One region of the Pantoea sp. PGP6 genome, then DNA from elsewhere that is predicted to be linked to it. Evidence: riboswitches for the same ligand, from Rfam matches in the RefSeq annotation. Region 1 holds a riboswitch; the other holds the start of a gene.
What was found. Region 1 has a riboswitch for thiamine pyrophosphate ahead of thiM (hydroxyethylthiazole kinase). Riboswitches for the same ligand answer to the same signal wherever they lie in the genome.

Region 1 (4,383 bases):
TACCATTACAACCAGCGAACCGGTGAATCAGCAGATTTACCGGTTTTTGCGCAAAGATATCGTGACCTGTGTGATTCAGCCGGGTTCGCTGCTGTCGGAAAAAGAGGTCTCTGCGCGTTTTAACGTCTCACGCCAGCCGGTGCGCGAAGCGTTCATCAAGCTGGCCGAAGCCGGACTGGTACAGGTATTGCCGCAACGCGGCACCTTTGTGCGTAAAATTTCCGCCAAACGGGTGGCGGACGGCCGCTTCATCCGTGAAGCGGTGGAAGTCTCAGTGGTGCGCCGTGCGGCGCTGGAGATTGGCGACCCGGCGCTGATGATGCTGGAACACAACCTGCAGCTGCAACGCATGGCGGCTGAGCGGCATGACAGCCAGGCGTTTCTCAGCCTGGATGATGAGTTTCACCGGCTGATTGCCGAAAGTATTGATTGCAAGCTGGCGTGGGAAACCGTCGAGAACATTAAAGCGGCGATGGACCGGGTTCGTTTTCTGACCCTGAGTGAGGTTTCACCGCCGGAAAGCCTGATTCAGCAGCATGAGGAGATTTTTGCAGCGTTGAAACATCACGACGCAGACGCCGCCGAAGCCGCGATGCGCCGTCATTTGCAGGAGATGATTTTCTCAATTACCCCTATTGCCGAGCGCAACAGCGCATGGTTTGAAGCACCCTGACCCGGCAACGGTGCCGTCCCGCCGCCTCAGCGCGGGATGGCACATCCACCGCTACCACCACTGATGAAAATGGTGCACCGGCCCGATTCCCGTACCGACCTCCAGTGAATCCGCCTGTAACAACGCCTGCTGCAGCCAGGCTTTCGCTTCGGTGATCGTATCAGCCCAGTCGGCGTGACGCGGACGCAAAGCCGCCAGCGCCGCTGACAGCGTGCAGCCGGTGCCGTGAGTATGACGGGTATTAACCCGCGGCGTGCTGAACCGCTGCTGGCCCGAAGGGGTGATCAGCCAGTCCGGGCTGTTATCAGCCGTCAGGTGACCGCCCTTGATCAATACCGCCTGACATCCCGCCGCCAGCAACGCCTCGCCCTGCGCCCGCATCTGCGCTTCGCTCTCCGCCACCGCGCACCCCAGCAACGCTGCTGCTTCCGGCAGATTCGGCGTAATCAGCGACACCTGTGGTAACAGCAGTTCGCGGACGCTGGCAATCGCATCGGCGGATAACAGCGGATCGCCGCTTTTCGCCACCATCACCGTATCCAGCACCACGAAAGGAATTGCGCTACGTCTCAGCCGGGCCGCAACCTGCCCGACGATGGCGGTTTCTGACAACATGCCAATTTTCGCGCTGTCGATACGCACATCGTCCAGCACCGAATCAAGCTGGGCGGCCACAAAGTCAGCATCGATCCGGTAAACCGACTGGACGCCACGGGTATTTTGCGCCACCAGCGCGGTGATCACGCTGGTGCCATACGCGCCCAGCGCGGAAAAGGTTTTCAGATCGGCCTGGATCCCTGCCCCGCCGCTGGGATCGGTCCCGGCGATGGTCAGTGCATTAATGCGTTTCATGGTCCACCTCCAGCGTCCAGAGCGCATCAAGAAACGCCGTGGCAAAACTGCCGGGGCCGGCTGAGCTTGCCGCCGCCTGTTCACCGGCCCGCGCCATCACCTGACAGGCACTGGCGACGTTGAGCAGCCGATCGCCGCTCAGACTGCTGAAGCCAGCCACCACCGCCGACAGCGCACAGCCGGTGCCGACCACCCGCGTCATTAACGGGCTGCCGCCGCGAATGGCAAAGGTGCGCTGACCGTCGGTGGCGTAATCTACTTCGCCGGTCACAATCACCAGCGTCTGATAGTCGCGAGCCAGCTGCCGGGCGGCCTCCAGCGCTGCATCCGCCTGATGCAGGCTATCCACTCCGCGTCCGCCGCTGGCCTGTTGCGCCAGCGCCAGGATCTCTGACGCGTTACCGCGGATCACCGCTGGCTGCTGGCTCAGCAGCCGCTGGCAGAAGGTGGTGCGCAGCGTCAGCGCTCCGACCGCCACCGGGTCCAGTGTCCAGGGCGTTCCCGCCTGCCTGGCGGCCGTGACCGCCGCCTGCATCGCCTGCTGGCGCTCAGCGGTCAGCGTCCCGACGTTAATCAGTAAGGCATCGGCAAAGCCGCTGAACTGCGCGGCTTCCTCCGCATCAATCACCATCGCCGGTGAAGCGTTGAGCGACAGCAGCACATTGGCGGTGAAGTTTTGTACCACGTCGTTAGTCATGCAGTGCACCAGCGGTGACTGACGGCGGAAACGGTGCAGAATGGGCGCGAATTGCGCAGCAGAAAGGTGTTGAGATTGATCTGTCATCATAGCTCCCAACCGGCGAATAAGAAGGCGAATGCGGTCAGGCATCAGACTTCCCTACGCTGGCATTATCCAGTTCAGGTCAGCGGGTTTTTCTCAGCCCTTTCCTGACGGAAAGCGGCACCCCGAGTCGTGTTACAGCCTGCAGCATAAGGAGGTGGCGTCGCGAAAGCAAGCCAGAGCTGCGTCAGCCATCCTCGCGCTGGTGACACTTCACATGATCCTGATCAATTCTCGCCGCAGCAAAAACAGGCTTAATGCTGCGGGCCATAAAACTACCCCTTTCGAGGTAGCTATTTAAGCCAGAGATAAGGTGCTGCCGATCGCGGCATCGGTTTCCGCCCTTAAACGGTAGCCAGCCATAATAATTAGCCTGCTTACAGCATCGCCGAAAAAAACACCTCATTTCATGGAGTTAAACCACTCCAGGAGCGGAACTTCATACTATTCAGGATGTATGATGCGATTGTCAGCGCTTATTCCTCACCGCCATCGATGGCAGGACATCACTATCGAACGTCACGGTGCTATCGCACCAAATGGCAGACATTATCTTTCCACCTATATTTCCGCCCGCTGTCTGCGCTGCGGCAAAATAATTCATCGTGTCTATTACCGGGATATCAGCGATCAACAGGCCCGCCGCTGGCTGGGATAACTGTCCTGACGGCGAGCGGTTCAGACACCGTTAAAGTTAACAGTTAGTTAGCAATTTGTTAGTCTGGTAATTAATCATCGTCTGACCAGACTCTCTCTATGCCACTGTTGTTTGAAAGCTTAAGCCATCAAATCTATCTGTCCGCACCGCTGTTTATTCTGATCCTGCTGGGCTACGGCCTGACGCGACTGGGTAAATGGCCTGCCAGCATCAGCGAAGGGATGAACCGCTTCGTGTTCAACGTCGCGCTGCCCTGCATGCTGTTTGGCGTGATGAGCCATTTTTATCAAAGCCCGCCGGTTGATGCGCGGCTGCTGCTGGCCTTCTTTGGCAGCTGCCTGCTGGTGTTTATCGTCGGCCGGATAGTGGCCAAAAGGCTGTTTAAGCTGGATGGCGTTGCTGGCTCGGTCTTCGCGCTGGGCGGCATCTTTTCCAACAACGTGATGCTCGGCATTCCGGTGGCGACGGTACTGCTGGGGCCCGCGTCCCTGCCCTCGGTGGCGCTGGTACTGGTGTTTAACAGCCTGATCCTCTGGACCCTGCTGACGGTCTCGGTTGAGTGGGCGAAACAGGGCAGCTTTTCGCTGCAGGGGCTGGGGCGCACCGCGATCGGCGTGCTGAAGAACCCGCTGATTATTGGCATTCTCAGCGGTACCGCCTGGAGTTTTTTGCAGCGTCCGCTGCCGCTGCTGGCTGCTGAACCGCTGCGGATGCTGGGATCGATCGCCGCCCCGCTGTCGCTGGTTACCCTTGGCATGAGCCTCGCCCATTACCGGGTGCGGGAAGGACTGAAAGAGAGTTATACCCTCTGCCTGCTCAAGTTGGTGCTGCAACCGATGACGGTGTGGGCCATTGCCTGGCTGACCGGCCTGCCGCCGCTGGAGAGTAAAGTGGTGGTGCTGCTGGGATCGATGGCGGTCGGGGTCAACGTCTACCTGATGTCGCAGAAGTTTAATGTGATTACCGGCCCGGCTGCCGCCAGCATGCTGTTTTCGACGCTGTTTGCTGCGGTGACGACGCCGCTGTGGATGATGCTGATGACACTGGCGGGATATTAAAAAAAAAGCCCCTCAACATCAGTCGAGGGGCTGTTGCGTGGCTATCGCAAAACTTATTCAGCCGCTTTGGTACGAATCAGGTAATCAAAGGCGCTCAGTGAGGCTTTCGCACCCTCGCCGCTGGCGATGATGATCTGCTTGTACGGAACCGTGGTGCAGTCACCCGCCGCGAACACGCCTTTCAGGCTGGTTTCGCACTTGGCATCAATGATGATTTCGCCCATTTTGTTGCGCTCAACCGCGCCCTCCAGCCATGGAGTGTTAGGCAGCAGACCGATCTGAACGAAAATGCCGGACAGCGCCAGTTCGTGAGTAGTCTGGCTGGTACGGTCGATATACTGCAGACCGGTTACCTTGCTGC
Region 2 (4,383 bases), 2.1 Mb from region 1:
TCAGCTGTGCGGCGAGCGGGCGCTGACGCAGACGCAATTCGCGACTGCTCCACAGCAGCATCAGCGTCAGTATCACGCACAGCAGGCCGGCACCGACCGCGATGCGCAATGAGGTCAGGGTCGCCTGCCACAACGCTGGCTGGGCCAGTGCGCCGCGCAGTCCGCCGTGCAAGCCATCCACCACTACCGCCGCCAGCGGCGGCAGCAGCAGCAGTAACGCCAGCAGAATCAGCAACCCATCCGTTAGCCGGGCCAGACGCGAATCCTGCGGATCGCGCCAGCCGTGCAGCTGGCTGGTGCCGGCGGGTATCGCTTTACTGAATCGCTGGCTGAGCAGCACCAGCGTCAGGCAACAGCTGAGCTGAATCAGCGCCAGCAATGCGGCGCGACCGGGATCGTAGTCGTAGCTGAGTGCCTGAAAGATCGCCAGTTCAATGGTGGTGGCCTGGGGGCCGCCGCCCAGCGACAGCACGGTGGCGAAGCTGGCGAAGCAGAGCATAAAGATGAGCGCGCCGGTCGGCAGCAGCTGACGACGCAACCACGGCCATTCCAGCAGGCGAAAGTGGTGCCAGCCGCGCAGATCAAGCTGTGCGGCCAGCTGACGCTGCTCCGCCGGTATGCTCTCCAGCGCCTGTAGCATCAGGCGCGTAGCTAGCGGCAGGTTAAAAAAGACATGCGCCAGCAAAATGCCCTGCAATCCATAGGGCGAGAAGTGATAGTCGATGCCCAACCACTGACACAACTGTGCCAGCCAGCCGACGCGGCCATAAACCGTCAGCAGGCCGAACACCGCCACCAGCACCGGCAGCACCAGCGTCATGGCGCACAGACGCAGCAACAGCTGACGGCCGGGAAAGCGGCGGCGATAGAGGGCGCGCGCCAGCGGCACCGCAGGCAGCAGCGACAGCAGGGCGGAGAGCAGCGCCTGACCAAAGGAGAACGCCACAACGTGCTGCAGGTACTCATCCAGCAGCACGCTACGCCAGTCGGTGACCGGCGCGGCATTCCACAGTGAGATAAAGGCGAACAGCGCCACGCTGATTAACAGCAGCGTGGCGAGCGAACCGGGGATCAGCCAGCGCGGCATTAGCGGCTGACGGCGCGTTGCCACTGACTAATCCAGCCAGAGCGCTGGCTGGCTACCTCTTCCGGCGAATAGTGCAGCGCGGTGGCGGGCACCTGCAGCGTGGCGAAGCCAGCAGGCAGGGTGGTATCGATCACCGGATACATCCAGTTGCCGGTCGGGATGGTGTTCTGGAACGCCGGCGAGACCATAAACTGCATGAACTGCTGCGCCAGTTTCGGCTGTTTACTGCTGGCTAACTGCGCAGCAACCTCGACCTGCAGATAGTGGCCTTCGGCAAACGGTGCGGCGGCGTAGTTCTCTTTTTTCTCTTCGATAATGTGATAGGCCGGCGAGGTGGTATAGCTCAGCACCAGATCGCCTTCGCCTTTCAGGAACAGACCGTAGGCTTCACTCCAGCCCTTGGTTACCGTCACGGTTTTCTGCGCCAGCTTTTGCCATGCCTGCGGGGCCCGATCGCCATAGACTTTCTGCATCCACAGCAGCAGACCTAATCCCGGAGTACTGGTACGCGGATCTTCATAGATGACCCGCCATTTTTCCGGGCTCTCTACCAGCTCTTTCAGGCTTTTCGGCGGATTTTTCAGACGGGTTTTGTCATAGACGAAGGCGAAATAGCCATAATCAAACGGAACAAAGGTGCTGTCGTGCCAGCCGCCCGGCAGCGTCAGCTGTGCGGTATCAACCTTGCTGGCGGCAAACAGACCGGTTTTTTGCGCCGCCTGCACCAGATTGTTATCCAGTCCCAGCACCACATCCGCTTTGCTGTTTTTGCCTTCCATTCGCACGCGATTCAGCAGCGACACGCCATCTTCCAGCGTGACAAATTTCAGTTCGCAATCGCACTGGGCTTCAAAGGCTTTTTTGACCGCCGGACCGGGGCCCCAGTCAGCGGAGAAGGAGTCGTAGGTGTAAACCGTCAGAACCGGTTTGGCAGCCAGTACCGGGGTGGAAAGTAACAGCAGCAGTGGCAGAACTTTGTTAAACACTTTGCGCTCCTTCAGGAGAATAGGGGATGAGTCGCAAAGGATCTGAGCAGCAGGTCTCTCAAATCCCTACGTCGGTATTAACCGAATCAGGTTCGACGGGTCTCTCTCAGCCGTTTGCGGTCAGCAGGCGGCACCCCGTTGAGAACGTCACATTCTAGTCATTTCAGCGTCAGCGCGAAAGCGTTACAGCGCGGGCGGCGCAAACCAGGCAGATTTAAAATCGAACCAGCCGAGGGTATTCATCCGCACGCCGCGCATGCTGCGCTGACCTTCAAGCAGCAGCCAGTGATGGAACAGCGGATGCAGACCGGCCTCTTCCACTAACCGCTTGCTCCATTCGGCCAGCGGCAGCGTTTTTTCACGCCAGCGGGCGGCATCAGCGTGCCAGTCGATCGGCAGGCAGTGATGCAGCAGCGGGACCTCATACAGCTGGGCGAACAGCGACCAGGCCAATGGCAGTGTGAAGTTCACGCTGCCGAGCCAGATGTCGCTGTCGGCGTCGCCCTGATGCCAGCATTCGTAACTGACCTCGCGCGTCTCCAGCGTGACGCCGTGCTGCGCCAGCAGCGGACGTAATGCATTAGCGATCCCTTCGTGCTCAACGTGCTGGCTGTACCAGGTGAGCGTCAGATGAGTCAGGCCGGGCGGCTTTTCGACCGGGGCCAGATCGCGGCGGTGATGCCAGCGCGGCAGCAGACCATACGCCGGAAACCAGTAGCGCTGATAGCCGACGCCGGCGTGGTTGAGCAGGGCGATAGGATTAAACAGATAGCTGACCCAGCGCCGTATCGCCTCGTCACGGCCTTTTTCCGAACGCTGATCGAACAACAAATAGTAGCAGCCTTCTTCCAGCCGGCTCTCTTCCTGAATCTCATCCGCGCCGTCGCCCTGCAGGCGCACGCCCGCGTAGACCAGCTCATCGCTGATATCCGGCAATACCCAGATAGAGACGTCATCAATCAGCGCGCGAAAGCCAAAGTAATCATCAAAGGCTTCTATCTTCAGCTGACTTTCCTGATTACGGATCACGCTGTAAGGACCGGTGCCGATCGGCTGGCGGGCAAAGTCAGGCTGCGTGGGCCATTCGCGTGGCAGGATCATCGCGCTGACGCTGGCCAGCAACCAGGGTAACCAGTCGTCGGGCTGGCTTAAGGTGATATCCAGCGTCCACGGAGCGGGCGAGTCGAGCTGTTGAATATGGGAAAACAGCGGCTGCTGACGCTGACGTTCCAGCGTGGCGATAACATCGGCCATCTCCAGTTCGCGGCCATGATGAAAGCGAATCGCCGGACGCAGAAAGAAGCGCCAGTGGAGCGGGGAAGTCTGCTGCCAGTGATGGGCAATATCGGCCTCAATTTCCCCGTTTTCCTCATTTATGCGCGTCAGGCCATTAAAAATCTGACGGGCAATATGGGTTTCGGAGCGGCGCAGGGCGGAGCCCGGCAGCAGATTCAGCAGCGGGCGGTAGTAAAGCACCCGCAGAATGTGTTTTCCCTGACGGAAACTGCGGCCAAGGTGAGCACCAATCATCTGCCTGACCTGATTCTTATCGCCGACCAGTTGCACCAGCTGATCGATGCGATCCTGATCCAGCAGATCCTCAGCGCGCTGCTGCTGTAGCGCCAGTCCGGTGTAGCAGAAGGTGAGTTGTGAGCGCTTACCGCGTCCGGCTTCGGCCTGCCAGATTAACCAGCCAGCCGCCTGCATCCGGTTGAGTAAGTTGCGCATATGACGGCGTGAACAGTGCAGCAGGTCAGCCAGTTCACTCAGGGTGATCTCCTGCGTCTGACCCTGGCAGCTTTGCCACAGGCGTATGAACTGCTGCTTCAGGCGAGATGAGGACATAAAAGAGGAACTCCCGGTGAAAAGCGCTCTGTTTTTCTTGCCTCATTTTAAGGGCAAACTTTGCTTTATGGGAAGAGCGGGAGGCATTCAGCTATGAATGGCGTTCGACCCTCATGCCGCTGTTCAGCGGGATGCTTTTCTGAGTAGGGTGCAATTACACCGCCAGCAGATGATCTCTGCTGGCTTTTTTCATGCCGCACGGTATCGTCTACCCTTCTTCTCTTCCCCTGTTCATCCTGTAAGGGATTTCGGTATGAAATCGCTGTTAACGCGGCAGCGCCGCATCAATCCGGTTTACCTCGCTTTTATGGTCGCCTCGTTCATGCTCGGTGTGGCGGGCGCATTGCAGGCACCGACCCTCAGCCTGTTTCTGACCCGTGAGGTGCAGGCCCGCCCATTCTGGGTCGGGCTTTTTTTCACTATCAATGCGGTGGCCGGTATTGTGGTAAGCATGCTGGTGGCAAA

Region 2: another riboswitch for thiamine pyrophosphate. It lies ahead of thiB (thiamine ABC transporter substrate binding subunit); the one in region 1 lies ahead of thiM (hydroxyethylthiazole kinase).

The regions. Positions count from the first base shown of each region.
Region 1 covers NZ_JBQBMA010000001.1:1,526,974-1,531,356, reverse strand. Annotated here, with positions in the region: gene ACLIBF_RS07270 (GntR family transcriptional regulator) at 1-673, shown strand, start outside; gene thiD (bifunctional hydroxymethylpyrimidine kinase/phosphomethylpyrimidine kinase) at 725-1,525, opposite strand; gene thiM (hydroxyethylthiazole kinase) at 1,512-2,309, opposite strand; TPP riboswitch at 2,344-2,444, opposite strand; gene ACLIBF_RS07255 (hypothetical protein) at 2,767-2,964, shown strand; gene ACLIBF_RS07250 (AEC family transporter) at 3,063-4,022, shown strand; gene ahpF (alkyl hydroperoxide reductase subunit F) at 4,076-4,383, opposite strand, start outside.
Region 2 covers NZ_JBQBMA010000001.1:3,631,365-3,635,747, reverse strand. Annotated here, with positions in the region: gene thiP (thiamine/thiamine pyrophosphate ABC transporter permease ThiP) at 1-1,111, opposite strand, end outside; gene thiB (thiamine ABC transporter substrate binding subunit) at 1,087-2,073, opposite strand; TPP riboswitch at 2,119-2,221, opposite strand; gene sgrR (HTH-type transcriptional regulator SgrR) at 2,257-3,918, opposite strand; gene ACLIBF_RS17710 (MFS transporter) at 4,172-4,383, shown strand, end outside.